3 regions of the Pseudomonas sp. SH10-3B genome follow, and region 3 is predicted to be linked to each of the others. Evidence: predicted binding sites of a transcription regulator. Region 3 holds the regulator's gene; each other region holds the start of a gene.
What was found. The regulator sigma-54, encoded in region 3, starts transcription at its own class of promoters, with help from an activator protein. The targets are predictions, from matches to a motif close to ANTGGCATNNANNTTGCTNT.
Positions count from the first base shown of each region.

Region 1: flgB (flagellar basal body rod protein FlgB) is a predicted target of sigma-54. The motif match lies at 3,791-3,810, and genes of this name have one in related genera.
Region 2: J1G35_RS26665 (circularly permuted type 2 ATP-grasp protein) is a predicted target of sigma-54. The motif match lies at 7,839-7,858, and genes of this name have one in related genera.

Region 1 is NZ_JAFLXD010000037.1:41,179-51,238, forward strand. Features, by position in the region: gene J1G35_RS23200 (ribonucleoside-diphosphate reductase subunit alpha) at 1-553, shown strand, start outside; gene flgE (flagellar hook protein FlgE) at 822-2,126, opposite strand; gene flgD (flagellar hook assembly protein FlgD) at 2,158-2,877, opposite strand; gene flgC (flagellar basal body rod protein FlgC) at 2,894-3,337, opposite strand; gene flgB (flagellar basal body rod protein FlgB) at 3,341-3,748, opposite strand; gene cheR (protein-glutamate O-methyltransferase CheR) at 4,059-4,886, opposite strand; gene J1G35_RS23230 (chemotaxis protein CheV) at 4,931-5,863, opposite strand; gene flgA (flagellar basal body P-ring formation chaperone FlgA) at 5,956-6,720, shown strand; gene flgM (flagellar biosynthesis anti-sigma factor FlgM) at 6,861-7,184, shown strand; gene J1G35_RS23245 (flagellar protein FlgN) at 7,233-7,703, shown strand; gene J1G35_RS23250 (flagellar brake protein) at 7,800-8,549, shown strand; gene J1G35_RS23255 (MFS transporter) at 8,610-9,992, opposite strand.
Region 2 is NZ_JAFLXD010000052.1:12,733-22,792, reverse strand. Features, by position in the region: gene J1G35_RS26690 (3-hydroxyacyl-CoA dehydrogenase NAD-binding domain-containing protein) at 1-1,934, opposite strand, end outside; gene J1G35_RS26685 (acetyl-CoA C-acetyltransferase) at 1,951-3,156, opposite strand; gene J1G35_RS26680 (cytochrome c) at 3,797-4,600, shown strand; gene J1G35_RS26675 (transglutaminase family protein) at 4,642-5,445, opposite strand; gene J1G35_RS26670 (alpha-E domain-containing protein) at 5,442-6,392, opposite strand; gene J1G35_RS26665 (circularly permuted type 2 ATP-grasp protein) at 6,397-7,806, opposite strand; gene J1G35_RS26660 (ribonuclease E inhibitor RraB) at 8,264-8,605, opposite strand; gene J1G35_RS26655 (hypothetical protein) at 8,819-9,055, opposite strand; gene J1G35_RS26650 (START domain-containing protein) at 9,159-9,764, opposite strand; gene J1G35_RS26645 (YkgJ family cysteine cluster protein) at 9,806-10,060, opposite strand.
Region 3 is NZ_JAFLXD010000001.1:169,246-179,305, forward strand. Features, by position in the region: gene J1G35_RS00810 (ABC transporter substrate-binding protein) at 1-273, opposite strand, end outside; gene mlaD (outer membrane lipid asymmetry maintenance protein MlaD) at 285-752, opposite strand; gene mlaE (lipid asymmetry maintenance ABC transporter permease subunit MlaE) at 752-1,549, opposite strand; gene J1G35_RS00825 (ATP-binding cassette domain-containing protein) at 1,549-2,358, opposite strand; gene J1G35_RS00830 (KpsF/GutQ family sugar-phosphate isomerase) at 2,670-3,644, shown strand; gene J1G35_RS00835 (HAD family hydrolase) at 3,645-4,169, shown strand; gene lptC (LPS export ABC transporter periplasmic protein LptC) at 4,178-4,750, shown strand; gene lptA (lipopolysaccharide transport periplasmic protein LptA) at 4,737-5,270, shown strand; gene lptB (LPS export ABC transporter ATP-binding protein) at 5,270-5,995, shown strand; gene J1G35_RS00855 (RNA polymerase factor sigma-54) at 6,193-7,686, shown strand; gene raiA (ribosome-associated translation inhibitor RaiA) at 7,762-8,067, shown strand; gene ptsN (PTS IIA-like nitrogen regulatory protein PtsN) at 8,078-8,542, shown strand; gene rapZ (RNase adapter RapZ) at 8,545-9,402, shown strand; gene J1G35_RS00875 (HPr family phosphocarrier protein) at 9,419-9,691, shown strand; gene J1G35_RS00880 (ZIP family metal transporter) at 9,813-10,060, opposite strand, start outside.

The DNA of each region.
Region 1 (10,060 bases), on a different contig from region 3:
CGGCGTATCGCAGTCGATCGAACCGACCTACCAGAACCTGTATGTGAAATCGAACCTGTCGGGCGAATTCACCGTGATCAACCCGTACCTGGTTCGCGACCTGAAAGCCCGCGGCCTGTGGGACTCGGTCATGATCAACGACCTGAAGTACTACGACGGTTCCGTGCAGCAGATCGAACGCATCCCGCAAGAACTCAAAGAGCTCTACGCGACCGCCTTCGAAGTGGACACCAAGTGGATCGTTGACGCCGCCAGCCGCCGCCAGAAGTGGATCGACCAGGCTCAGTCGTTGAACCTGTACATCGCCGGCGCTTCGGGCAAGAAGCTCGACGTGACCTACCGCATGGCTTGGTACCGTGGCCTGAAAACCACTTACTACCTCCGTGCCCTGGCCGCGACCAGCACCGAGAAGTCGACCATCAACACCGGTAAGCTGAACGCAGTGTCCAGCGGCAACCACGGTGATGACTCGGTGCTCGCCGCACCGGCTGGCCCGGCACCCGTGCCAAAGGCCTGTGCGATTGACGAGCCGGATTGCGAAGCTTGCCAATAAGCTGAGCCGCAGGCGCTGAAAGGCGCCTGCTCGAAACCCCCGACATGCCCCCTGGGTGTGCCGGGGGTTTTCTTTTGCTCGCCAAATACATTCAACCGCAGGAGCTGGTTTGCCTGCGACAACGGTGTATCAGCCCCACCCAGTGGCTTGACGAAGCGCTATCGCAGGCAGAGCAATCCCCACCGTGGACCGAGTTATCTGTACGCCTCATGTTGCCGCCCAAAAAAAAGCCCCTCTTTCGAGGGGCTTCTTGTGCAGCGCTACCGCATCAGGTCATCTGAATGATGGTCTGCATGATGGTGCTCTGGGTAGAGATGGTCTTGGCGTTCGCCTGGTAGTTGCTCTGGGCCTTGATCAGGTCCACCAGCTCATTGGTCAGGTTGACGTTGGAGTTCTCCAGGGAGTTGGCCACGATCGAACCCAGGGTCCCGGCTTGCGGGGTGTCGTAACCTGGCTGACCCGAAGCGAAAGTCTCTCTCCAGCTGGTCCCACCTGCAGGCTGCAGGCCCTGTTCGTTGTTGAAGCTGGCCAGGGAGATTTGGCCAATGGCCTTGCTCTGCTGGTTGCTGAACGTGGCGAACAGTACACCACTGCCGTCGATTTTCAGGCCGGTGATCTGGCCAGTGGCGTAGCCGTCGGTGGTCGGCGGGTTACGGTAGCTGGCCGAGTTGTACTGGGTGATATTGCCCATGTTGACGGCAATAGGCCCTGCAGTGGCTTCATTTGGCGTCCAAACGCCGTCGGTCACCGAACCTGGGATCCAACCGGTGAGCGTGAGGGTCTTGCTGCTCACCCCGCCTGTCACGACATCCTTGAGCTTGCCGGCACCATCGAAGGTAATGGTGGATGGCACGGGAGCAGTGATGCCCGTCGTGGTCGGCTTGGAGCCATCCAGGTTACGGCCGTCGATCAACGTGTAGGCGTTCCACTCATTGGCGTCAGTTTTCACCATGTACTGCACCATCGAGTGCGAGTTGCCCTGGGAGTCGTACAAGGTGGTGCTGTACTGGGTGGTGAAGGTGGTGGTATCGGTTGGGTCGAACGGCTTGGTGGTCTGGTTGATCACCGGCTCCGACGAGTTCAGGTTACTGGTGGAGTCGACTTTGGTGGACGCCTTCGGCGGCAGGTACGACAGGTTCAGTTGCAGGTCGGTCAAGCCGCCCTTGATGATCTTGCCATCTTCATCCGCCGCATAGCCTTGCAGGCGCGAGGTGCCGGTGTTGTTGGTGATATAGCCATCTTTGTCGGCACGGAAAGCACCGCTACGGGTGTACTCCAGGGAGCCGTCGCTGCCCTTCTGCACGAAAAAGCCACCGCCCTGGATCGCCATGTCCAGCACGCCGCCGCTGTTGTTGACGTCACCCTGGGTGAACTGCTGGGACACAGCCGCCAGGTTCACGCCGTTGCCGATGCTGTTCTGGCCGGTGCCCAGCTTGGACGCGGCGTAGATGTCGGCGAATTCCGCACGGGACGATTTGAAGCCAGTGGTCGCGACGTTGGCGATGTTGTTGCCGGTCACGTCCAGTTGTTTGTTGGCCGCATAGAGGCCGCTAAGGCCGATATTAAAAGACATGTTTCTCTCCCTCTGCCGTATTTAGCCGGCTCTATGTACCGATAGTCTGAATTTGCGACAGCTTGACGCTGCCCATGCCACCGGCAAGGTTCAGCAGCATTTCGCCGCCGGTCTTGCTCAACGTCACGCTGGTTACTGTTGCCGGCAGCGAAGTTGCCAGGGCAACCGAGTCACCCTTGTCATTCTTGGTGGTGGCCGCGAAGGTGTAGGTGCCCGCGGGGGCCACTTCACCCTTGTCGTTCTTGCCATCCCAGATGAAGTCGGAGTTACCCGCGCTCTGGGCACCCATATCGATGGTGCGTACCACAATGCCGTCTTTGTCGGTGATCTTGATGGAAACGTTACCCGTCGCCGCCGTCACCGCCACCGAACCGGTCATGCTCTTGCTCGTATCCACCAGGGCCTTGTCGGTCTGGGTGATGATCGAGCGCCCTACCAGCGACGACGCCTGCAGCGCTTGCGACGAGCTGAAGTTACTGGAGATCGCATTCACCGAGTCGTTCAGGGTGTTGATGCCTTCCAGGCTGCTGAACTGCGCCAGTTGAGCAACGAACGCGCCGTTGTCCTGAGGCGACAGCGGGTTTTGGTTTTTCAGCTGAGTCACCAGCAGTTGCAGGAATGCATCTTTGCCCAGCGACTGATTGCCAGTGGCGGCGGAGGCAGTACTTGCCACATTGTTCGTTGCAGTGCTGACCTTGCTGTTGAACAGGTCCTGGACCGCAGTGTTGGTTGACGTATCAACAATGGCCATTATTCGGTGCCCCTTATCACTGACCCAGGGTCAGGACCTTCTGCATCATGGTTTTGGCGGTGTTCATCATTTCCGCGTTGGTCTGGAACGAGCGGCTGGCGGAAATCATGTCGGCCATTTCCTCAACCACGTTGACGTTCGGGTAGTAGACATAACCCTTTTCGTTCGCGGCTGGATGGTTCGGCTCGTAACGGGCTTCGAGGTTGCTCTGGTCTTCGACGACGCCGAGCACCTGCACACCTTTGCCCGCTTCGCCCTGCTCCTGGAACAGCGAATCGCTGCCGCCGTTCTGGCCGGCCTGGAACATGGTGGCGAACACCGGGTGACGGGCGCGGTAGGTCTGGTCAATGCTCGAAGACACGGTCTCGGCGTTGGCGATGTTACTGGCGACGGTGTTCAAGCGCGTGGTCTGCGCGCTCATGCCACTGCCGGCAATATTGAAAACACTGGACAGGGACATGGCTTACTCTCCACGCAGGGCTGACATCAGCCCTTTGAATTTACTGTTGAGCAGGGTGAAGCTGGCCTGGAAGTTCACCGAGTTCTCGGCGTAGGCCGATTGCTCCAGCTGGGCGTCGACGGTGTTCTGGTCGATCGACGGCTGCATCGGCGTGCGATACAGCAGCGACTCGTCACCACTGCTCAGGCCTTGCGCTTCGATATGACGGCTGTTGGTCATGTTCAAGGCGAAGGTGCCGTTCTTGGTCTTGTCCTGCTGTGCGGCGAGCACGGCGGAGAAGTCCAAGTCCCGAGCCTTGTAGTTCGGGGTGTCGGCGTTGGCAATGTTGTTGGCCAGGACTTCGGCACGCTGGGCGCGGAAGCCCAGGGCTTGTTCGTGGATACCGAGCGCTTTATCGAAGCTGATGCTCATGGCGGAAACCTTTAGGCTGACCTGCTGTTCGTTAACAGGGTTATAGCAAGGCGCATGCCAATATCTGATAACCCCGTAAATCAAGGGGTTGCGAGAAGCTTGCCGGCGACAATGCCAGAAAAGCGGCAACGGGTTTCCGCGTGGCGCCAGTAAAGCGGCAATGGGCAGTTGCCGCTTTCTACACCTTTGCCGCAGAAAAAAAGTGGGAGGGGGCTTACTCCCGATGGCGGTGAATCAGTGATAGATACATCAACTGAACCACCGCTATCGGGGTAAGCCCCCTCCCACTTTTTTGACCGCGTACGCTTTATTACTTGGCCTGGTAGATGATTCCCGGGCTGCACTGCACCATCTGGAAATGATCCGGCAGGCCATTGAGTGCCTCGGATGCACCGAGGAACAGGTAACCGCCACGCTTGAGGGTGCCGTGGATGCGCAACAGGATGTCCTTCTTCACCTCGGCCGAGAAGTAGATCAGCACGTTGCGGCAGAACACCATGTCGAACTTGCCCAGGCTGGCGTAGCTGTCGAGCAGGTTGAACGAACGAAACTCCACGCGACTCTTGATCGGCGCCTTGACCGCCCAACGCCCTGCCCCTTTCGGGTCGAAGTAACGCTGCAGGCGTTCCTGGGACAGGCCACGACCCAGGGCCAGGCTGTCGTACTCGCCGGTCTTGCAGTTGGTGAGCATGGTGCCGGACAGGTCAGTGGCGACAATCTGCGCACCGGCCTTCAACTGGCCCATGTTGGTCCGCTCGAACTCATCGATGGCCATGGAAATCGAGTACGGTTCCTGCCCCGAGGAGCAGGCGGCCGACCAGATACGCAGGCGCTGACCCGGGCTGGCCTTGATGGCCTCCGGCAGCACTTTGCTCTTGAGCACTTCAAAGGGGTAAGTATCGCGAAACCACAGGGTTTCGTTGGTGGTCATGGCATCGACCACCATTTCCTTGAGGCCACTGCGTGGCTGCCCCTGGATCCGTTGAACCAACTCGCCCAGGGACTTGATGCCCTGCTGCTCCATCAGTTTGTTAAGACGGCTGGATACCAGGTATTGCTTGTTCTCACCGAGCAATATGCCACAGGCTTTTTCCAGGAAGACCCGGAACTGTTCAAAATCCAAATTACCCGTAGACACTGATACCGCCTCTAAAATCGTATGACCGCCAGGGGGAAAGCCCCCTAGCTGTGATCTGCTGCCTTGATCCGGTCGACTACCCGGGATGCCAGGTCATCAGGGCGGAATTTGGCCAGGAAGTCATCGGCACCGACCTTCTTGACCATCGCCTGATTGAATACGCCCGACAACGAAGTATGCAGGATGATATGCAGTTTTTGCATGCGTGGATCGCTGCGTATCTCAGCCGTGAGGGTGTAACCGTCCATTTCCGGCATCTCGATGTCAGAGATCATCATCAAGAATTCTTCTTCCGGCTTCTTGCCTTCATCCACCAGCTTGCGCAGGTAATCCAGGGCCTGGCGACCATCATTGAGCGCCACCACCTCGACACCGACGGTTTGCAGGCAGCGGGTCACCTGCTTGCGCGCCACCGAGGAGTCATCCACCGTGAGCACGCGCAGCGACACGGCTTTGTGCGCCGTTTCGGCATCGACCACACCCACGGAAATCGATTCCGAGGTGGGTGCGACTTCGGCGAGGATCTTCTCCACGTCGATGATTTCCACCAACTGGTTATCGACCCGCGTCACCGCCGTGAGGTAGTGATCGCGGCCGGTGCCCTTGGGCGGCGGATGGATCTCTTCCCAGTTCATGTTGACGATGCGCTCCACCGAGCGCACCAGGAAACCCTGGGTCTTGGTGTTGTACTCGGTGATGATCACGAACGGGTTCTCGCGGTCCTGCAGGCCAGCCGAACCGGTGGCCAGGGCCAGGTCAAGGATCGGGATAGTCGCGCCACGAATATTCGCCACGCCGCACACGACCGGGCTGGACTTGGGCATGATCGTCAGCTTGGGGCATTGCAGCACTTCCCGCACCTTGAACACGTTGATGCCATACAGCTGTTTGCCATCCAGGCGAAAAAGCAACAACTCCAGGCGATTCTGCCCTACCAGCTGTGTGCGCTGGTTTACTGAATCCATTACTCCTGCCATGCCATGACTCCTACGCTAAAACCTTTGGCTATACCTACAAGGGCGGCGCGCACCCAACACTAAACGGCACGAGCTTTGCTAATTTGATGGCTATGGATATTAAAACGACAGTTTCCCGACGCCTTGGCCTCACACCGTATCGCAGAACACTCTGCGTAACGTTGGCGCTGCTTGCTTTCAGCCTGGGCACCACGGCCCGTGCAGATAACGTCACCTTGCCTGATCTACTTATCGGCGTCACTCAAGGCTTTCTTGAGTTCACTGTAGAAGATTATCTGGCGACCACCCAGACGCCGGGACGTTATGAAATCCAAGTCAGCCAATTAGACCCGCGCCTGCGCATGCCAATGTGCGACAAGGAATTGACAGCCTCCCTGGAAAGTCCGGCCCAACCCATCGGGCGTGTGACCGTCAAGGTACGCTGCGAAGGCGCCTCGCCCTGGACCGTGTTCGTGCCGGCCCAGGTCAAATTGTTCCGTGATGTGGTGGTGGTTACCCGCCCGCTGAAACGCACCGGGATTATCGGCTTTGAGGATGTGGCACTGCGCGAACGCGACATCAGCATGATCAACCAGGGCTACCTGACCTCCCTCGACCAGGCCATCGGGCAAAAGCTGACCCGACCAGTGGTCACCGACCAGGTGATTACACTGGTACACCTGGAGCAGGCGGAGGTCATTCGCAAGGGTGATCAGGTGGTGATTTCCGCCAGCAGCGGCGGGTTGCAGGTGAAAATGCCGGGCGAAGCGCTGTCCAACGGCGGCATGAGCGAACAGATTCGGGTCAAGAACCTCAACTCCAACCGCGTGATCAAAGCGCGGGTGACGGCCCCCGGGCAAGTCGAGGTAGCTTTATAGATCACTGGTACAGGACGCTGGGTTTTCCTACACTGTGCACGAGATGTCCCGTGCGGAGATTTATTGTCATTTGCGCCTAAAGTTTGTCCGGGTATGGCCGAAAACATGGCAAGCGTCCAAATACCCAGAGGTTTTTTATCATGGTCATCGATTTCAGCCGTTTAAATAACACCCCGACTACGTCAGGCACTACGCGCACCACCAGCACCAAGGACAGCGTAGAAGCCAAGGCGCCGGCGCTGCCCGTCAAGGCAGAGCAGGCCAGTGCCAGCCAAAGCGGGGAATCCGTACACCTGAGCAATGAGGCTCAACAGTTGCAGAAGGTCACTGACTCGCTGCGCGATCAACCGGTAGTCAATAAAGCCCGCGTGGCCGAATTGAAGCAGGCGATCGCCGATGGCAGCTATAAAGTCGACAGCAACCGTGTAGCCAGCAAGCTGCTTAACTTCGAAGCCGAGCGCTAGGCAAAGGCCTGCGCAGGGCTTTTGGACGCTTAAAACCCAAGGCCAGCCATGCATCACGACGAACATTTGCTTCAACTGATCATTGATGATCTAGCGCCGACGCAACAGCTGCTCGAGCTGCTTAAAGAAGAATCCCTGGCTCTCTATGGCCGGGATATGCCGCTGCTGGAAGAAATTCTGGCGCGCAAACAGTCGTTGATTGTCCTGCTGGAACAGCACGGCAAAAAACGCAGCCAGATCCTCATCAGCCTTGGCCTGCCGTCAGACCACGACGGCCTGGCGCAGTTGGCCAGCCACTCCTCGGTCGGCGATCAATTGCTGGCCCAGAGTAAAGAACTCAATCAATTGCTCGCCCAGTGCCAGGAAGCCAACCTGCTTAACGGTCAGTCGATCCAGCTTCAGCAAGCTACGACCGCCAACCAGTTGCGTATACTCCACGGCGGAGAGCCACCGGCACTTTATAACGCCCAGGGCTCCACCTCGCGCCTGGTCAAGCCAAGTACCCGCAGCCAAGCCTGACACCGGTTTACCGCGTGCCCTATCCAAGGCGCGCCACATGCTGGCAAAATGCCGGTTCTTGCGTGTAGTCGTATTTTGTCTGGAGATGGAAGAACCGTGTTCAACGCCCTTAATGCGGAAGATGCCCCGCAGCCCCCCAAGGTCCTCACCACGCCTCTGGAAATCGCCGGCACCTTGCGGATGCTGCAAGACAGCCATGATCCGCTGATCATCACCTTCCACGAACGCAGCCAACGCTTCCAGAGTTATCTGGTCGACGTCAACCGCGAAGGCAACACGCTGGCGCTGGACGAAATGATCCCCCGCGATGGCGAGCGCCACCTCGAAAGCGGCGAACCCTTTCGCATCGAAGGTTTTCATGATGGCGTACGCGTCGCCTGGGAAAGCAAAGGCACCCTGAGCATCAGCGAAAAAGACGGCCACCGTATCTACACCGGCAGCCTGCCGGACGAGGTGGTCTACCATCAGCGCCGCAACGCCTTCCGCGCCGCACTGAAGCTGGCGCAACTGGTGAACATCGAACTCGGTGGCGAAAAACTCAAGGCGCCGGTCAACGGCAAATTGCTGGATATTTCCGCCACCGGCTGCAAATTGCGCTTTGAAGGTGATATTTCCGAGCGCCTGCAACTGGGCCAGGTCTACGACCGATTTATCGCCGCACTGCCGTTTGGCAGCATGACCACCTCGGTCGAGCTGCGTTACCTGCACTTCGAAGACAAGATCAACACCACCTTCGCCGGTGTGCGCTTTCACAACATGAGTGGCCTGGTACAGCGCCAGGTCGAGCGTTTTGTGTACCAGTTGCAGCGTGAAGCGCGACGCTTCGACAAGGACGACGATTTTTAATCCTTAAAGATCGCGATAAAAAAACGGGCAGATCCTTTGGGGATCTGCCCGTTTTTGCATTCAGGGGCGCGCCCTGCTCAATTCATGAGGATGCTCGTCCGGCCCCAAGGGCTCGGGTGGCCCTTCGAAGGCTGGCTCATCCACGGGCGGCACAGGATCGACCTGCGGCTCCGGATCGGGGGCATTTTGCATCTGCTCCTGCACCACCTGCTCATCGACACGCGGGTCCAGCGCGGCCACCAGCGGCGAACTCGACATACTGTCGGGCATTGCCACGTGATGCAGAGGGGCGTCTTCCACCTGATGCAGGTTGGTCACTGCCTTAGGCCGGATGCGCCACACCAGGATCAGCGCGCACAGGCTGAAAAATGCGTACAGCATCTGGCTGCCGAACAGCTTCATCACCACACCCGCCAGCAACGGCCCGATGCTGGCGCCGACACCATAGGTCACCAACAGCATGGCCGTCAGCGATACCCGGCGATCGCCCTCCACATGGTCGTTGGAAAACGCCACCGCCAATGGATACAGGCAAAACTGTACGAGAGAACACAAGAAGCCTGCCACAAACAGCATTTCCAGCGGCACTTGGGTCATGATCGCCAACGGCAGCGCAGCTACCGCCAGGCACAAGGCGAAGCAGCGGATCAGCAACGCGCGATCATAGCGATCCGATAACCAACCCAACGGCCACTGCACCAGCAGCCCGGCAAAAATGCAGCTACCCATGAACAGACCTACCTGTTCGGTGGTCAGCCCTTGCTGTGAAGCATAAAGCGGCGCCAGACCGTAGAACGAACCGACGATCAACCCCGCCCCCAACACCGTGCTCAGCGACTGCGGCACGCGCTTGATAAAGAAGCGCGGCTCCATCGGCGCAGGATGCAAGGCCGCCGGGTGAATGCGCCGAGTCATGGCCACCGGCACCAGGCACAGGGCGAAGCACAGTGCTACCAGCATCAGCAGCTCAAGACCAAGCTGGGGATGCATCACCAGGATCAACTGGCCTAATACCAGGCCGAGGTAGGAAGCGATCATATAACCGCTGAACACCACGCCACGCTGCTTGGCATCTGCCTGCTCATTGAGCCAGCTTTCGATGACCATGTACTGGCACATCATGCCCAGGCCCACGATCACCCGCAGCACGATCCAGGCCGGCAGCCAATCGATCAGGCCATGGCCCAGCACCGCCGCACCGACAATCCCCGCACACGTGGCGTAAGCACGGATATGCCCGACTCGGGCGATCAGGCGGTGCCCGATCTTGCCGCCCAGCACCAGGCCGAAGTAGTTGGCTGCCATCAGCGCACCGACCCATAGACTGTCGACATGGTCGGCCGCCAGGCGCAAGGCCAGGTAAGTACTGAGCAGGCCGGAGCCAATCAGCATCATCAAGGAGGCGAAATAAAGGGCTCGAAAAGATTTCCAGATTTGGCGCATCGGCGTTCCGAGCGGCTCCTTGCGGTGAGAGACAGGGCTATCAGCATGATAGTCCTGGGTGGTTGGTT
Region 2 (10,060 bases), on a different contig from region 3:
TCCTCCACGCAGCGCACAGTTTCGATGGCCTGGATAAACAGCAAACGGTCGCGCACATCCTGAGCTGAAATCCGCTGGTCGGCTCGCTCGAAGCGCGCTTTCAACTCAGGCCACAAATGCTTCTGCCCGCCCGCCGGGTACTCGTAGAAACCGCCCCCCGCCGCCTTGCCCGCGCGTTTGTACTCGTTCACCAACAGATCAATCACCACCGTCGCCGGATGGCTCGGCACTGCTTTACCTTCCGCCTGCAGATCCTTGGCAGTCTGCTGTCGGATATGGCTCATCAGGCTGAGGGACACTTCGTCGGACACCGCCAACGGCCCCACCGGCATACCCGCCTTGCGCGCCTCGGTCTCGATCATCGGCGCAGCCACGCCTTCGCCCAACATGGCGATGCCTTCATTGGTGAAGGTGCCGAACACCCGCGAGGTGAAGAACCCACGGCTGTCGTTGACCACGATCGGAGTTTTCTTGATTTGCAGAACGAAATCGAAACCTCGGGCCAGGGTTTCGTCCGAAGTGCGGGCGCCCTTGATAATTTCCACCAGGGGCATCTTGTCCACCGGGCTGAAGAAATGCAGGCCGATGAACTTGCCTTGATCCGGCACCGCCGTGGCCAGGCCGCTGATGGGCAAGGTGGACGTGTTGGAGGCGATCACCGCGTCGGCACCGACCACACTGTGTGCGGCAGCCGAGACCTTGGCCTTGAGTTCACGGTCTTCGAACACGGCCTCGATGATCAGGTCGCAGCCGGCCAGATCAGTATCTGAAGCCGTAGGATGAATCTGCGCGAGGGTGCTTTCGCGCTGCTCGGCGGTCAATTGCCCACGGCTGACCTTCTTGTCCAACAGCGCCGCCGAATGTACCTTGCCCTTCTCGGCGGCTGCCAGGTTGATGTCCTTGAGCACGACTTCGATGCCCGCACAGGCGCTGACATAGGCGATGCCCGCGCCCATCATCCCGGCGCCGAGCACTCCGACCTTACGCGTCACGTAAGGCGCAAAGCCCTGAGGCCGCGAGCTGCCGGCATTGATTTCATTGAGCTGGAACCAGAAGGTGCCGATCATGTTTTTCGCCACCTGCCCGGTGACCAATTCGGTGAAGTAGCGGGTTTCGATCAGGTGTGCGGTGTCGAAATCCACCTGCGCGCCTTCCACGGCGGCGCAGAGGATTTTCTCCGGGGCCGGGAAGCAGCCATGGGTTTTGCTGCGCAAAATCGACGGTGCGATGGCGAGCATTTGCGCAACTTTCGGGCTGGACGGCGTACCGCCGGGAATCTGATAGGTCTTGTTGTCCCACGGCTGCTTTGCCTGCGGATTGGCGAGAATCCAGGCGCGGGACTTGGCTAGCAGCTCCGTGCGATCTGCCGCCAGCTCATCGACCAACCCGGCTTGCAGCGCTTGCTGTGGCCGAACTTTTTTGCCTTCAAGCAAATACGGCAACGCCTTTTCCAAGCCCAGCATGCGCACCATCCTCACCACGCCACCACCGCCTGGCAACAGGCCAAGGGTGACCTCCGGCAAACCGAGTTGTACCGACTTGTCGTCCAGCACGATGCGGTAATGACACGCCAGGCAGATCTCCCAACCACCGCCGAGGGCTGCGCCATTGATCGCGGCCACCACCGGTTTTCCGAGGGTTTCCAGGCTGCGCAGTTGTGCCTTCAACACCAGGACGCTGGCGTAGAAATCCTTGGCGTGGGCCTTGTCGACCTTGATCAGTTCATTGAGGTCGCCGCCGGCGAAAAAGGTCTTCTTCGCCGAGGTGATAACCACACCGGCAATGTCGTCCTTTTCCGCTTGCAGGCGTGCGACGGTGGCCGCCATCGCCTCACGGTACACGGCGTTCATGGTGTTGGCGCTCTGGCCGGGCATGTCGAGGGTCAGCACCACGATCTGGTCCTGGCCTTTTTCGTAACGAATGGCATCGGTCATGACAAATTCCTTGGGCTCAGAGACGTTCGATAATGGTGGCGATGCCCATGCCGCCGCCCACACACAGGGTGGCCAGGCCGTAGCGCTGCTGGCGCGCCTCCAGTTCGTCGAGCAGGGTGCCGAGGATCGCGCAGCCCGTGGCGCCCAGCGGGTGGCCCATGGCGATGGAGCCGCCGTTGACGTTGACGCGCGCGGCGTCGATGCCCGTGTCCTTGATGAATTTGAGCACCACCGAGGCAAAGGCTTCGTTGACCTCGAACAGGTCGATGTCTTCGACGCGCAAACCGGCCTTGGCCAGCGCTTTACGGGTGGCCGGCGCAGGTCCTGTGAGCATGATGGTCGGGTCGGTGCTGGTGACGGCCGTGGCGACGATGCGCGCCCGAGGTTGCAGGCCCAGCTCGCGGCCCTTCGCTTCGGAGCCGATCAACATCAACGCGGCGCCGTCGACGATGCCGGAGCTATTGCCCGGTGTGTGGACGTGATGAATGCGTTCCACATGGCTGTAGACCCGCAATGCGGTGGCGTCGAAGCCCATCTGCCCCATCATTTCGAAGCTGGGCTTGAGCTTGCCGAGGCCTTCGAGGGTGGAATCGGCGCGAATGAATTCATCATGGTCCAGCAGCACAATGCCGTTCTGGTCCTGCACCGCGATCAGCGACTTGTTGAAGGAACCGTCTGCACGCGCCCTGGCCGCTTTCTGCTGGGAGTGTAGGGCAAAGGTATCGACGTCCTCGCGGGTGAAACCTTCCAGGGTAGCGATCAGGTCGGCGCCAATGCCCTGGGGCGTGAAGTGGCTGTGCATATTGGTCTGCGGGTCGAGCACCCAGGCCCCGCCATCGCTGCCCATGGGCACACGGGACATGGACTCCACGCCGCCGACCACCACGAGGTCCTCGAAGCCGGAACGCACTTTCATCGCGCCGAGATTGACCGCTTCCAGGCCCGAGGCGCAGAAGCGGTTGATCTGTACACCGGCGACACTGATGGCCCAGTCCGCCACCAGGGCGGCGGTCTTGGCGATGTCGGCGCCCTGGTCGCCCACCGGCGTGACGCAACCGAGCACGATGTCATCCACCTGGTGGGTGTCGAGGTCGTTGCGTTGCGCCAGCGCCGTGAGCAGGCCGGCCACCAGGTTTACCGGCTTGACGCTGTGCAGGGCGCCATCGGCCTTGCCTTTGCCGCGGGGCGTGCGTATCGCATCAAAGATCAAAGCTTGGGTCATGACGTCCTCGAACCATTGCGCAGTAGTGCCCTTACCTTAGGCCCGATTGACACGGTTTCAATGACGGATGCGCTCATTGCTTTTGACCGCCATGCTCGGACGAACGGTAGGCAACTAAGGTAATTGCTGGATTAATCGTTTTAGCTGTCTAGCCAAGGTATTGGCGCCAAGATGGCGATATGCCTCATGCCTTTTTAAGCTGAAATCCTGATTAAGTAATATGAAATGGATCTAAGCCGCGCAGAACGACGGCTCTAAGGTTCAATCAGTAAGAAGTTGCTGCCGGGTTTTGCTGGAGCAACTGTAAGAAAAGCGACACGTCACCTTGCGATACTGAAATACACCGGCACGCATTTGACGCTCAGGAATAACAACAAAAGGCAGTCAGCCATGTTCAAACATTCGAAAGTACGTCAGGCGGGACTTATTCTGTTCGCCACCACATTGATTCTGATTTTGCCCAACCTGACCAAGATCATTGGGTGAACCCTCTGCACCCCTATTCTGTGCTTCAGAATTACAGCTTTTGGCAGCACCTGCCGGGACTTCGTGCATAGCGATCCTGTTGCAGGGGCTGCCTTTTTACACGCGCTTTTCCGGTATCGTGGGCCCTATCGCCACTTAACACGGGGCCGCCGTCTTGAAACCGATCTTCGCATTCCTTGCCTTGTTGCTCGCCCTGCCCGCCTCGGCGGCGCAATTGACCGTCGAGCTGGATCACTCCCGCAAGACGTGGGAAACCGCCGACCTGCTCAAGCATCCGGAAGCGCAGACGGTGCAGATCGTCGATGACGTTTCCTACAAGCGCAACATGACCTATCGCGCAGTACCGCTGGCAGCGCTCCTAGCGGGTCTTAAGCCCGATGACCATCTGCAAGCCGTTGCCCTGGATGGATTCGCCGCCGAACTGACGGCCGCCCCCTTGCTGCAAAAAAACGGCGCCCGCGCGTGGCTGGCCGTGGAAGACCCGGCCCACCCCTGGCCCCCATTGGCAGACGGCAAGCCGAGTGCCGGGCCGTTCTATCTGGTGTGGACCGATCCTCAGGCCGGGCATATCAGCCCGGAGCAGTGGCCATTCCAGATCTCCGGGATCAAGCAGTTGAAGACGGTGGCTGAACGTTTTCCGGCATTGTTGCCCGACCCGACGTTGGCGGCTGATGATCCGGTCAACCAGGGCTTTGCGCTGTTCCAGAAGAACTGCCTGGCCTGCCATCGCCTTAATGGCGCCGGGGATGCGCAGGTGGGGCCGGACCTGAATGTGCCCTACAACCCTACGGAATATTTCAGCGGCGACTTCCTCAAGCGCTATATCCGCGACCCGCAGAGCCTGAGGCACTGGCCACAGGCGAAGATGCCAGCGTTCGCCGCCAGTGTGTTGCCTGACAGCGAGCTGGAGTTGCTGGTGGGGTATTTGAAGCATATGGCGGGGCGTAAGCAGCCCTGAACCTGAACACGGCTCCTACAGTCGACCGGCTGTGTTCTGAGTCATTGCTGCTGGACCGAGATCACCGGCGTCGGCGCCACGAACACCTTGGCATGCATCTGCTCATGCCCACCGCCACGACGCATACCGCGCACCGGGCAGGCGTCGAGGTAGTCCAGGCCCACGGCGAGTTTCAGATGCCGCTCGGGCCGGGCCAGTTGGTTGGTCACGTCAAAGCTGTACCAGGCGTCATCCAGCCAGGCTTCGGCCCAGGCGTGGCTGGCCAGGTGGGTGCTGTCTTCCGTGTACAAATACCCCGACACATACCGCGCAGGAATGCCCAGGCTGCGCGCGCAGGCCAGGAATGCATGGGCATGGTCCTGGCACACCCCCGCGCGCCCTGCGAAGGCCTGGGCGGCGCAGGTGTCGACTTCGGTGGCACCCGGCGTGTAGACCATCGACTGGTTGAGGGCGTGCATCAGGTCGATCAAGGCCGTGCGATCACGACGTTGGTGGCAATGCTGTTGTGCAAAGGCGCGCAAGGCTTCATCGGCCTCGGTCAGGCGGGTGGAGCGCAGGAACGGAAAAGCTGACTGGCTCTCGTGCTCGGCCTCGCGCAACTCATCGATATCCACCTGGCCACGGGCGCCGATGATGATGGCGTCGTGGGGTTCGTCCAGGGTCAGCACATGCAGGATGTTGCCGAACGGGTCGATCTGCGCGCGCACCGGGCGCGGCAGGTCCAGTTGCCAACTGAGCACATGCTGGCGCTCGCTGTCGTGGGGCGTGAGGCGCAGGTACTGGATGCTGGCGCGGACCTGGTCGTCATAGTGGTAGGTGGTTTCGTGGCTGATGGAGAGTCTCATGCCGCCTCCAGGTAGGAACTGTAGATGGCGTCGCCCAACTGGCGGACCAAGGGGATAAAGTCGGTCAGCCAGGCATGCAGGCCTTCCTCAAGGATTTCATCAATCGCGGTAAACCGCAGCCGCGCGTCCATCTCGGCCGCCAGGCGCTGGGCCGGGCGCCCGTTGATGCCGGGCAGGCTGGCGAGGATCTGGTCGATCTCTTCGCTGCAGGCCCGCAGGGAGCGCGGTACATCGGCGCGCAACAGCAACAGCTCCGCGACTTGTCGGGCTCCGGGGGCGTCGCGGTAGATCTCGGTGTAGGCCTCGAACGACGATAGCGCGCGCAGCAAGGCACTCCATTGATAGTAGGCGTGGGCGGTGCCATCGGTGACGGCGTCGGCCTGGTCGCCGGCCATTTCATAACGCGCGTCCAGCAGGCGCAGGGTGTTGTCAGCGCGTTCGATAAACGTACCCAGTCGAATAAAACGAAAGGCGTCATTGCGCATGATGGTGCCGTAGGTCGCCCCCCGGAACAGATGGGAACGCTCCTTGACCCACTCGCAGAAGCGGCTCATGCCATAGCGACTGAGGCCCTGCTGTGAGATTTCGCGAATATCCAGCCAGGTGGCGTTGATGTTTTCCCACATGTCGGCAGTAATTCGCCCACGCACGGCATGGGCACTGGCCCGCGCGGCGCCCAGGCAGCTGTAAATACTGGCCGGGTTGGCCGCATCCAGGGCGAAGAAATGCAGCAGGCGTTCGGCGTGCAATTCGCCGTGACGTTCGCGGTAATCATCCAGCGTGCCGGTGATCAACAGCGGCATGGCCAGTTCGTGCAAGCCATCACCGCGCCCATCCTGGGGCATCAGCGACAGCGAATAACTGACATCGAGCATGCGCGCGAGGTTTTCAGCGCGCTCCAGGTAGCGCGACATCCAGTACAAATCCGAGGCAGTTCTACTCAACATGGCATCAGTCCTCGACCACCCAGGTGTCTTTGGTGCCGCCACCCTGGGACGAATTGACCACCAGCGAACCTTCACGCAGCGCGACACGGGTTAAGCCGCCGGGTACCACACGGGTTTCCTTGCCGGACAACACAAACGGGCGCAGGTCGATATGGCGCGGTGCAATGCCGTTTTCGACAAAGGTCGGGCAGGTGGATAAACACAGGGTTGGCTGGGCGATATAGGCGTGGGGCTTAGCCTTGATACGCGCGCGGAAGGCTTCGATTTCCGCTGCCGTGGACGCTGGCCCCACCAGCATGCCGTAGCCGCCTGAGCCTTGGGTTTCCTTCACCACCAGGTCTGGCAGGTTGGCCAGCACGTGGGACAATTCGTCGGGCTTACGGCATTGGAAGGTGGGAACGTTCTGCAGGATCGGTTCTTCATCCAGGTAAAAACGGATCATCTCGGTGACGAAGGGGTACACCGACTTGTCATCTGCTACCCCGGTGCCGATGGCATTGGCCAGTACCACATTGCCGGAGCGATACGCCGCCAGCAGGCCGGGCACGCCGAGCATGGAATCCGGGTTGAAGGCCAGCGGGTCGAGAAATGCGTCGTCGAGGCGACGGTAGATCACGTCCACGGCTTTGGGGCCGTCGGTGGTGCGCATGAATACGCGGTCGTCGCGCACGAACAGGTCGGCGCCTTCCACCAGTTCAACGCCCATTTCCCGCGCTAGAAAGGCGTGTTCAAAGAACGCGCTGTTGAAGCGCCCCGGGGTCAGGACCACCACGCTGGGGTTATCCAGGGGGCTGGCGCTTTTCAGGGTATCGAGCAGCAGGTTGGGGTAATGATCGATCGGCGCGATGCGCTGGGCGGCGAACAACTCGGGGAACAGGCGCATCATCATCTTGCGGTCTTCGAGCATGTAGCTCACGCCGCTCGGTGTACGCAGGTTGTCTTCCAGCACGTAGTAGGTGCCGTCGCCATCGCGTACGAGGTCGACTCCGGAGATGTGGGAATACAGGTCGCGGTGCAGGTTCAGTCCCTGCATCGCCAACTGATATTGCTCGTTGGCCAGTACCTGTTCGGCGGGAATGATCCCGGCCTTGATGATGCGCTGTTCGTGATAGAGGTCGGCGAGAAACATGTTCAGCGCCTTGACGCGTTGAATACAGCCACGCTCGACCATCCGCCATTCACTGGCGGGAATGCTGCGCGGGATAGTGTCGAAGGGAATCAGGCGCTCGGTGCCCTGTTCGTCACCGTAAAGCGTGAAGGTGATCCCGGCGCGGTGAAACAGCAAATCGGCTTCGCGCCGGCGCTGGGCCAGCAGTTCAGCAGGGGTTTCGGCCAACCAGCGGGCGAACTCGCGGTAATGGGGACGAACCTGGCCTGCCCCATCGTACATTTCGTCGTAATAAGTGCGGATCATGCCGAACTCCTTGTCACCCGGACGCAAGAACCATCGCAAGGCCCGTGCCAGCGGCATAAACACTTAAAAATCAGTGAGTTAAATATAAGCGAACAGCTGATCGCACCGTCCTGGTGCGCAGAATGCCCACTGCACTGCTGCACGCTTCATGGCGACGCAAGCTTTGGCTATCAACAGCATAGTCAGAGTTGATTTCACTGCCCGTCCAAGCCTGCGGATAATCCCCCTCATCAGCTGAACAGGACGTGTCCTACAGCTTTAACCATCGCGCAATCGGTACCGTAATAGCTCGTGTACCGACCGGCTCCTCCGGTCTTCCCTTTGGGCCACCCTATTCGGGTGGCCTTTTTTTTGGTGCTGGAAAGTGCAGCGCAAGTTCCACAAACTTTCATCCTGCCCAAACAAAATCGGCCGACCCAGAGGTCAGCCGATACGCGGTGTTGCTCATACAGTCGCGCTACATGGGTAACCCACGCACCTCCTGCTTGACGCCCCATCCTTCGATGATCCCGCCCAGCGGCTCGACCACCGCTTCAAAGTCCTGCTCGAAGTCTCCTATGCCGTCGTAGGTTGCGAACATGATCTTGCTCAGTTCCAGGTACCAGGCGCCATCGTCGCGCGCACTGACCTGGGCATTCAGGGACTCGCCACGAAATTCACCCGCGGCCCTGCGCGCACGTTCCTCATCCGGGAAAATGGCGTAGAACTCAATGGGGTGGAAACGTGAAAAGTCGAAACCGCCTTCTTTCATGCGGCGCAGAACGTTGGTGCTGATGTCTTCTTGATAGGCTGTGCTCATGAAACGTCCTCCTAAAACCGATGGATAGACTTTCCGTGCTTCCCAAAGCCCGCGCGCTGAAGACGCGGGTACCACGGCAACAACATCACCACGGGAAAACAAGCATGTAGCTGACAAGACCAGACCTTAGCGATTCATTCGCTGATCTCACTTGCAGAGTAGCGCGAAGCTATCACCTCCACCAGAGGTGCTTGAAGGGCAGAAAGGGAATGTTCAGGCGGCGGGCGAGATGTCGAGGATCTGGATACTGTTCTGGTCTTTGAGGATCTTCACCGTAGGCTCAGGCTTGCGGCCCTCAAGGTCATTGAGGTCGAGTTCGGCGGCCACGGGCACCAACTTGTTGCGAATCATGTGCGCCGCATCTTCGAGGCTGGGCTTCTGCTCGCAGGTGAACTGCTCCACGGACTGTACGCCGTGATCATCAACAAAGGTAATCTGCCACGTTTGCATCGGTGCCTCCTCGATAAAACCCGTGTGTGGGCTTACAACTATCTGGACCTTGAGGGCTGGGCAAACGTTCCACTCAAGTCAGGAGGCACTCGATCAACCGGGTTTATTTTTCAGCGTGTTCCTTCAAGGCTTTCAAGGTGTTGAACGGCGCGTCCACCACGAATTTGTTGGCCAGCCACGATGGCACGCTACCGCCTGGCTCAGTGTGTACCTGATAGGTGACTTCTGTCTCATTGGCGCCTTTGGGTACCAGTTTCCAGAAGCCCTCGACCTGGGCGACACGCACGTAGCCTTTTTCTTCGGGCTTGTAGGTCGGCACGCCCTGCAACTTGCGGGTTACGCTGCCGTCGGCGTCCTTGGTGGTGGTGACATGGATATACGAGTCACGATCGGTCACCGGGAACGGCGCCTTGAACTGGGTATAGGTCCAGGCCTCATCGCCCTTCTTGTCGACCAGTTTCTGGGATTTGCACTCATGAATCCACGAACAGGCGCCGGCCACATCTTCCTGCAGGGCCTGGATCTTGGCGACAGGTGCCTTGATCACGGTCACACCGCGATACGCCTTGTACTTGGAGCCGGCAACTTCGCTCAGGGACACCTTGATACCGTCTTCATCCTTGGCGACTTGCCAATCCTCAGCCTGGGCAGTGGCAGCAAATAACAGCGTAAAACCGCACAGCACAGCCAGTCGTTTCAGCGAACCCATTGTTGTATTCCTTATTGTTGAAGTTCCGATAGTAAAGCCCATCAAGCCGCCGTCATCTGCTCCCACCAGCCGATCAAGCGGATCGCATCGGCCTGGTCGGTGCCGCAGACATCGATATCCGCCTTGAAATCACTGCACACCGCCGGGCGTTCCGGCTGGCCGAACAGTTGGCACAGCTGTTCGACCGAGAGGTGCAGGCAGCGTTCACCCGCCGGTTTGCCATTGGGCATGCCGGGTAAGGGCGAACTGATAGAGGGGGCGATGCAGCAGGCGCCACAACCTTCACGGCAATTCAT
Region 3 (10,060 bases):
CTGCATTTGCGCAGGGGTGGCCTTGCGCGAATATTTGACCGTCATGATGCTGCGCGAAATGCCTTCAGCATCGACGACAGGACCGACGATGGTGTTCAGCGCTTCGTAGAATTTGCTCGGGTCTTGCTTGTACTGCTCTTTATTGGCAGTCAGGTCAGCCAACATCTTGTTGGTAGTGTCCTGCACCAGTTCGTGCGCAGAACCTGCCGCGTTGGCCATCAATGGCAGCGCCGCAAGCAGTACCAGCAGGCCACGTCGCAAGGTAGAGATCATGAACAGATTCCTCATTTGGCGTCTTTATTGACCGTATTGAGCAGGAATTTACCGATCAGGTCCTCAAGCACCAGCGACGACTGCGTGTCGTGGATGGTCGAACCATCCTTGAGCAGGGCTGTTTCCCCGCCTACGCTGACACCGATGTACTTCTCGCCCAGCAGACCCGCAGTCAGGATAGATGCAGTGGAGTCGGTCGGCAGATTATCTACCTTCTTGTCCAGTTGCATCGTCACTCGCCCGGTGAAGCTGTCGCGATCCAGATCGATTGCCGTGACCTTGCCGATGGTGACACCGGCCATGGTCACTTTAGCTCTGACAGTCAAACCGGCGATATTGTCGAAGTACGCGTAAAGTTTATAAGTATCGGCGGTGGGGCTGGCCGAAAGGCCACTGACTCGCAGGGCCAGCAACAGTAAAGCCAGGATGCCAGCCAGCAAGAAAAGGCCGACACCGATTTCCACAGTGCGGTTTTGCATCAGAAATCTCCAAACATCAAGGCGGTCAAAATGAAGTCAAGGCCCAGTACTGCCAGCGAGGCGTACACAACGGTCTTGGTGGTGGCGCGACTGATCCCTTCTGAAGTGGGCTCACAGTCGTAGCCTTGGAATACGGCGATCCAGGTCACTACAAAGGCGAAGACGATGCTCTTTATGATGCCGTTGAGCACGTCACCGCTGAAGGTCACGCTGTTTTGCATGTTGGCCCAGTAGGAGCCGTCGTAGACGCCCAGCCAGTCCACCGCCACCCACGAACCGCCCCAGATACCGACCACGCTGAAGATCATCGCCAGCAATGGCAGGGAAATAAAGCCGGCCCACAGGCGCGGGGCAACAATGTACTTGAGCGGGTCCACGCCGATCATTTCCAGGCTGGACAACTGCTCGGTGGACTTCATGTTGCCGATTTCGGCAGTCAACGCGGAACCCGCGCGCCCGGCAAACAGCAATGCGGTCACGACCGGCCCCAGTTCACGCAGCAGCGTCAGGGCAACCATCTGCCCCACCGCCTGCTCCGAACCGTAGCTGGAAAGGATATTGAAGCCCTGCAAGGCGAGCACCATCCCGATGAACACCCCGGAGACCACAATGATCACCAAGGACATCACGCCCACCGAATGCAGCTGCTTGATCAAAAGACCAAAGCCACCGCCAATACCGCCGCGCCCGAGCAGTGCGTGGAACAGGAAAATTGTCGAGCGGCCCAGCACTTCGACGATGTCGATGCCGGAGCGACCGAAAAGGCGAACCTTCTCGATAAGAGATGTCTTGCGCATCAGCGCTTCCCCAGAAGGTCTGAGCGGTAATCCGCTGCCGGAAAGTGAAAAGGCACAGGGCCATCGGGATCGCCGGTCATGAATTGGCGAATACGCGGGTTATCGGCGTTCATCAGCTCTTCAGGCGTGCCCTGCCCCAGTACCTGGCCATCACCGACTACATAGAGGTAGTCGGCGATGCTCGCGGTTTCTGCAAGGTCGTGGGAGACCACGATACTGGTGATGCCCAACGCGTCGTTGAGCAGGCGGATCAGGCGTACCAACACGCCCATGGCGATCGGATCCTGGCCGACGAAGGGCTCGTCGTACATGAGGATCTGCGGGTCGAGGGCAATGGCGCGCGCCAGGGCCACGCGACGCTTCATGCCGCCGGACAGCTCGTCAGGCATCAGGTCGATGGCGCCGCGGAGGCCCACGGCCTGCAGTTTCAGCAACACAATGTCACGAATCATTTCATCGGACAGCTGGGTATGAACCCGCAGCGGAAACGCCACGTTCTCGAATACATCGAGGTCGGTGAACAGTGCACCGCTCTGGAACAGCACACCCATATGCTTGCGCGCATCGAACAGATCGCTGCGCGACAAGGTCGGCAGGTTCTGGCCGTTCACCCACACTTCACCGGCGCTGGGGCGCAATTGCATGCCCATCAGACGCAACAGGGTGGTCTTGCCGCAACCGGACGGCCCCATGATGCCCGTAACCTTGCCGCGGGGAATGCGAATATCGACGTTATTGAAGATGCTGCGCGTCCCGCGCTTGAAGGTCAGTCCCTTCAGCTCGACCGCGTAGGCGTTATCGGCACTCATCTAAACTCCTTGGGATGCAGCCTCTCACTCAGACACCACGCACGCGACAATCGTTTGCAACGGTGACGCATATAGATAGCCACATGGGCTGGGCGGACCGAACTGGCGGCGAACTATATCACTGCTGGTACAGGGCGCCCAAGGCCGGAACGGCGCAAGTTCAGTTTGCGGACAGGGAAAAAACGTTGCTGGCTATGTTACTGAGGATCGATCTCAGACACTCGCGGAATAAAGCCTGACGAACTTGCGTGAGGGAATTGATCATTACCGCTATAATCGCCGACTTTTCGTCAGGCTATACGATTTCAGACATGAGCCAATCCAGCGACCTTATTCAATCCGCACAACGCACCATCCGCCTCGAAGTTGAAGCCGTAGAAGGCTTACTGGCCCACATCGACGCAGATTTCGTACGCGCCTGCGAGATGATTCTGGCCAGCAAGGGCCGCGTTGTCGTGGTCGGCATGGGCAAGTCGGGCCACGTCGGCAACAAGATCGCCGCCACCCTGGCCAGCACCGGGACCACCGCATTTTTTGTGCACCCGGCCGAAGCCAGTCACGGCGACATGGGCATGATTACCAAGGATGACATCATCCTCGCGCTGTCCAACTCCGGCACCACCAACGAAATCGTGACCCTGCTGCCGCTGATCAAGCGCCTGGGTATCCAGCTGATCAGCGTCACCGGCAACCCCGAATCGACGCTGGCCAAGGCTGCCGAAGTGAACCTGAATGTTCACGTGGACCACGAGGCCTGCCCACTGAACCTGGCGCCGACCTCCTCCACCACCGCCGCACTGGTGATGGGCGATGCCCTGGCCGTGGCGTTGCTGGAAGCCCGCGGGTTTACCGCAGAGGACTTCGCGTTTTCCCACCCAGGCGGCGCACTGGGCCGCCGCCTGCTGCTGAAAGTGGAAAATGTCATGCATTCGGGTGATGAATTGCCTCACGTCCAGCGCGGCACCTTGCTGAAGGACGCGCTGATGGAAATGACCCGCAAAGGCCTGGGCATGACCGTGATCCTGGAAGCCGATGGACGCCTGGCCGGGGTATTCACGGACGGCGATCTGCGCCGCACCCTGGACCGCACCATCGACATCCACACCGCAACCATCGACGCCGTGATGACCCCCCATGGCAAGACTGCACGCCCTGAAATGCTGGCAGCCGAAGCATTGAAGATCATGGAAGACCACAAGATCGGCGCGCTGGTGGTGGTCAATAACGACGACCACCCGGTTGGCGCCCTGAACATGCACGACTTGCTGCGTGCGGGAGTGATGTAAATGACCAGCGACCTGTTGCAACGCGGCAAGAACATCAAACTGGCGATTTTCGACGTCGACGGCGTGCTGACGGATGGCCGCCTGTACTTCCTCGAAGACGGCAGTGAATTCAAGACGTTTAACACCCTCGACGGCCAGGGCATCAAAATGCTGATGGCAGCAGGTGTGCAAACTGCCATTATCAGCGGCCGAAAAACGCCCGTTGTGGAACGCCGCGCACAAAACCTGGGGATTCCTCACCTGTATCAGGGCCGCGAGGATAAACTGGTGGTTCTGGACGAGCTTCTTGGCAAACTCAACCTAAGCTATGAGCAGGTCGCCTACTTGGGCGATGATCTGCCCGACTTGCCGGTCATTCGCCGAGTCGGCCTGGGCATGGCCGTCGCCAATGCGGCGACATTTGTTCGCGAGCACGCTCATGGCATCACCACCGCCCGTGGCGGCGAAGGTGCTGCCCGCGAGTTCTGTGAACTGATCCTGCGAGCCCAAGGCAGTCTTGAAGCGGCCCACGCCGCCTACCTATAGAGCGTTTTATGCTGAGCAAAAAGATTCGCAACTTCCTGCTATTCGGAGTCATCGCCGCGCTGTTCCTCGCGGTGGGCTACTGGAATATCAGCCCGGGGCGCTTCCTCGACCAGCCTGTCGCGCAGGTTGACGAAGGGGCTATCGACTATTACGCCACCAATGCCTATAGCGTGCAGTTCCTGCCCGACGGCAAGGTGCAGTACGAAATGACCTCGGACAAAGTCGAGCATTTGAAGGCCACCGAAGTCACCCTGCTGACCAATCCGGACCTGAACCTGTACCGCGGCACCGAGTTTCCGTGGCATGTCACGAGCAAGCGTGGCGAGGTGAACCCGGACGGCACCGAGGTGGAACTGATTGACTCCGTACGCGTTGCGCGCACGGACGCCAAAAACCGTGACACGGTGATTACCAGCAGTCGCATGACCGTATTCCCACAGAAGCAATATGCGCAGACCGAGCAAGACGTTAGAATCGACGGCGCTGGCGGTGTATCGACTGGCAAGGGAATGAAAGCGTATTTGAAAGAAAGCAGGATACACCTGCTATCGAACGTAAGAGGACAGTATGAGGCTCGTTAAAACTCTCCCTATTTTGCTCGGTTTGGGCGCAGCACTGGGAAGCGTGAGCGCCTGGGCTCTGCCGAACGATAGCCAGCAACCGATCCACATCTCCGCTGACGATGCGCAGCTGGATGACAAGCAAGGCGTCGCCACCTACACCGGCGGCGTGATCATCACCCAGGGCTCGATGAAGATCACCGGCAACACGGTGACACTGACGCGCACCCAGGCGGGCGATATTGACGTAGTGACCTCGGTGGGCAACCTGGCTTACTTCGAACAGAAGCAGTCGGCTACCGACACAGGTCCGATGAAGGGCTACGGCAAGACCATCCAGTACCATGCCCAGCAGAATCGCATCGTGCTGATCGACCAGGCCAAGGTGCTCAGCCCCGATGGCAACTCCACGGAAGGTGAAAAGATCACCTATGACACCGTGAAGCAGATCGCCAATGCCGGTCGCGCCAATGGCAGCAAGGTCACCGCGCCACGCCCACGTATCGACATGGTTATCCAGCCGAAGAAGAAGGCCGAGTAATGGCAACCCTGAAAGCCCAGCATCTGGCCAAGGCCTATAAAAGCCGTCAGGTCGTGCGCGACGTCAGCCTGTCGATCGACAGCGGCCAGATTGTCGGCTTGCTTGGCCCCAACGGCGCCGGCAAGACCACCTGTTTCTATATGATCGTCGGCCTGGTCCAGGCGGACCAGGGTCGCGTACTGATCGACGACTTGGACGTGAGCCACCAGCCAATGCACGGGCGTGCCCGTGCAGGTATCGGCTATCTTCCGCAGGAAGCGTCGATCTTCCGCAAGCTGTCGGTATCCGACAACATCATGGCCATCCTTGAAACCCGCAAGGAACTCGACCGTGACGGCCGCCGCAAAGAATTGGAAAGCCTGCTTCAGGAATTCCACATCAACCACATTCGCGACAACCTTGGCATGAGCCTGTCCGGTGGTGAACGACGTCGCGTGGAAATCGCCCGCGCCCTGGCCACTGCCCCCAAGTTCATCCTGCTGGACGAACCGTTTGCCGGCGTCGACCCCATCTCGGTCGGCGACATCAAGCAGATCATCCATCACCTCAAGGCCAAGGGTATTGGTGTGCTGATCACTGACCACAACGTCCGTGAGACCCTCGATATCTGCGAAACTGCCTATATCGTCAATGATGGTCAACTGATCGCCGAAGGCGACTCCGCCACCATCCTGGCCAACGAACTGGTCAAGGAAGTGTACCTGGGTCACGAGTTCCGCCTGTAAAACCGCCCGCAACAACAAGGTGGCGGCAGGTCGTTTGCCCGACGCGCGGGAGTCAATGAAAACCTCTGGATTTTTATTGTTACCGCGCTCTAGGCAAAGCCCTCGATATCAGGCATATAATTTGCTTATGTTTGGCGCTCACGCGCCCTGTCGTGGATGGCGCATTGCGCCGGCGAATAAGGTGTTAAGCCCCTGCCATGAAACCATCGCTAGTCCTGAGAATGGGCCAGCAGCTGACGATGACACCGCAGCTGCAACAGGCCATCCGCCTGCTCCAATTGTCGACCCTGGACCTGCAACAGGAAATCCAGGAGGCCCTGGAGTCCAATCCGATGCTCGAACGCCAGGAAGAAGGCGACGACTTCGATAATGCAGACCCACTGGCTGACAACATCGAGCAAAAACCCAATCCCGACGTACAGGAACCCTCCTACCAGGAAACCGCCCCCACGGTGGATAATCTTGAGGAAGGCGATTGGAACGAACGCATTCCCAACGAACTTCCCGTGGACACCGCCTGGGAAGACGTCTATCAGACCAGCGCCAGCAGCCTGCCCAGCAATGACGATGACGAGTGGGATTTTACCACCCGCACTTCCGCCGGCGAGAGCCTGCAGAGCCATCTGTTGTGGCAACTGAACCTCGCGCCGATGTCCGACACCGATCGCCTGATCGCCGTGACCCTGATCGACTGCATCAATAACCAGGGTTATCTGGACGAGACGCTCGAAGAGATTCTCGAGGCCTTCGACCCGGAACTGGACATAGAGCTGGACGAGATCGAAGCCGTCCTGCACCGCATCCAACAGTTCGAACCTGCCGGCATTGGTGCCCGCACCCTCAGTGAATGCCTGCTGCTGCAACTGCGTCAACTGCCCGCCAAGACGCCTTGGCTCGCCGAAGCGCAGCGCCTGGTCAACGATTACATCGACCTGCTGGGTAGCCGCGACTACAGCCAGCTGATGCGCCGCATGAAGCTCAAGGAAGACGACCTGCGCCAGGTCATAGAACTGGTACAGAGCCTCAACCCGCGCCCAGGCTCGCAGATCGAGTCGAGCGAAGCCGAATACGTGGTCCCCGATGTGATTGTGCGCAAGGACAACGAACGCTGGCTGGTTGAACTGAACCAGGAATCGGTGCCACGCCTGCGGGTCAACCCGCAATATGCCGGTTTTGTACGCCGCGCCGACACCAGTGCCGACAACACGTTCATGCGCAACCAGTTGCAGGAGGCCCGTTGGTTCATCAAGAGCCTGCAGAGCCGCAACGAAACCCTGATGAAAGTTGCCACCCAGATCGTCGAGCACCAGCGCGGCTTCCTGGAGTATGGCGACGAAGCAATGAAACCGCTGGTTCTGCACGACATCGCCGAAGCAGTGGGCATGCACGAATCGACGATTTCCCGGGTGACCACGCAAAAATTCATGCATACCCCACGGGGCATATATGAGCTGAAATACTTTTTCTCCAGCCATGTAAGCACCTCGGAAGGCGGCGAATGCTCGTCCACGGCGATCCGCGCGATCATCAAAAAACTGGTTGCGGCGGAAAATCAGAAAAAGCCGTTGAGTGACAGCAAGATCGCTGGTTTACTGGAGGCACAAGGCATTCAGGTCGCCCGTCGAACCGTCGCCAAGTACCGCGAATCCCTTGGGATCGCGCCTTCCAGCGAGCGTAAGCGTTTGATGTGACGGGCGGGCCACAGCGTTCCAGTGGCGGGTATTCCTACCCGCCGCTTTATGCACTGGCAACGAAGGAGAAGCTGTATGCAAGTCAACATCAGTGGACACCAACTGGAAGTCACCAAGCCTCTACGTGAATACACCGAGAGCAAGCTGAACAAGCTTGCGGGGCATTTTGACAAGATCACCAATGTGCAGGTCATCATGGAGGTCGATAAGCTCAAGCAGAAAATCGAGGCCACCCTGCACGTACCGAATGCCAAGCTCGTCGCCAATGCAGAGCATGGCGATATGTACGCGGCCATTGACTTGCTCTACGACAAGCTGGACCGCCAACTCATAAAGCATAAGGAAAAGAATCTGCACCTGATGCAAGGTACAGGTCGTTAACTCTCCCCCCATGATCCGACTTGAAACCATCCTGACCCCCGGCCGTTCCCTCGTGAACGTGCCGGGCGGCAGTAAAAAGCGCGCCCTCGAACAAATTGCCAACCTGATCGGCCGTGAAGTGCCCGAGCTGGATACGCAAGCCGTGTACGAGGCGTTGATTGCCCGTGAAAAACTCGGCTCGACCGGTTTTGGTAACGGCATCGCCATTCCTCACTGCCGCCTCAAAGGCTGCGAAATACCCGTAAGCGCCCTGCTGCACCTGGATGCGCCCATCGACTTCGACGCCATTGACGGCGCCCCGGTGGACCTGCTGTTCGTCCTGCTGGTCCCGGAAGCTGCCACCGACGCGCACCTGGAACTGCTCCGGCAGATCGCCAGCATGCTCGACCGCAAGGAAGTACGCGACAAACTGCGCAGTGCCAAGAGCAATGAGGCGCTGTACCAGGTTGTACTGGATGAACAGAACGGGCAGTAATCATGCGTTTGATCATCGTCAGCGGCCGCTCCGGCTCGGGTAAAAGCACCGCCCTCAATGTTCTTGAGGATAACGGCTTCTATTGCATCGACAACCTGCCCGCCGGTCTGCTGCCGGAATTGGCGGAACGCGCGCTGATCCACACCGAACTGGCCCAGCCACTGGTCGCCGTTTCGATTGATGCCCGCAACCTGCCCAGCCACCTCACGCGGTTCCCCGAATTGCTCGAAGAGGTGCGCGCCAAGCACATTCATTGCGATGTGCTGTACTTGGACGCCGACGAAGAAACCCTGCTCAAGCGTTTCTCCGAGACCCGTCGACGTCACCCCCTCAGCAGCCCCCACCGTTCTCTGGCCGAAGCCATCGAGGACGAAACCAAGCTGCTGGGTCCGATCATTGACCTCGCCGACCTCAAGATCAACACCACCAGCCTCAACCTGTACCAGTTGCGCGATGCCATCAAGCTACGCCTGCTGAATCAGCCAGAGCCTGGCACCGCGTTCCTGGTCGAGTCATTTGGCTTCAAGCGTGGCATGCCGGTGGATGCAGATTTGGTGTTCGATGTACGCTGCTTGCCCAACCCGTACTGGAAGCCAGAGTTGCGCGACCAGTCCGGTCTTGACCTACCAGTGGCCGAGTACCTGGCCGCACAGCCGGATGTGCAGGAGATGTTCCAGGACATTTCCAGCTACCTGCTCAAATGGTTGCCGCGCTTCGCAGCAAGCAACCGGGCCTATGTCACCATTGCCATTGGCTGTACCGGCGGCCACCACCGTTCCGTCTACCTGACCGAGCGCCTGGGCCAGGTACTTCAACAAACCCTCAAGAACGTCCAGGTTCGCCACCGCGACCTTAGCTGAAAGGAACACCCCCGCGATGCCCGCTCTGGAAATTGAAATCATCAACAAGCTGGGTCTGCATGCCCGCGCCTCGGCCAAGTTCGTCGGCGTTGCCGGGCAGTTCCCTTGCCAGATCCGCGCCGGGCGCACCCCGGAGAGCATGGTCGACGGCAAGAGCATCATGGCCATGATGATGCTGGCAGCCGGCAAAGGGACCAAGATCCACCTGAAGACCGAAGGTGAGCAAGAGCAGGAAGCGATGGACGCACTGGTGGAGCTGATCAACAACTTCTTCGGCGAAGGCGAATAACCCTTTTGTAGGAGCGAGCCTGCTCGCGAAGCATACAAGCAAGCAACTCACGTGATACCAGGCTGCACGCGTTATCGTTGACGCTTTTCGCGAGCAAGCTCGCTCCTGCAGAGAGCGGGTGTCACCCTAAGGCGGTATCCATCACCATCATCAAGCAGAACCCTATGCACAGCCCCAGGCTGGCAAGCTTTTCGTGACCATTGCGCCGCGACTCAGGGATCACTTCATGGGTGACTACCAACAACATAGCGCCAGCAGCCAGCGCCAGGCCCAAAGGCAATAGCACCTCGGCCAACGTCACCAGCCAGGCACAAAGCACGGCAAACACCGGCTCCACCAAGCCTGACGCGGCGCCGATCAGAAATGCCC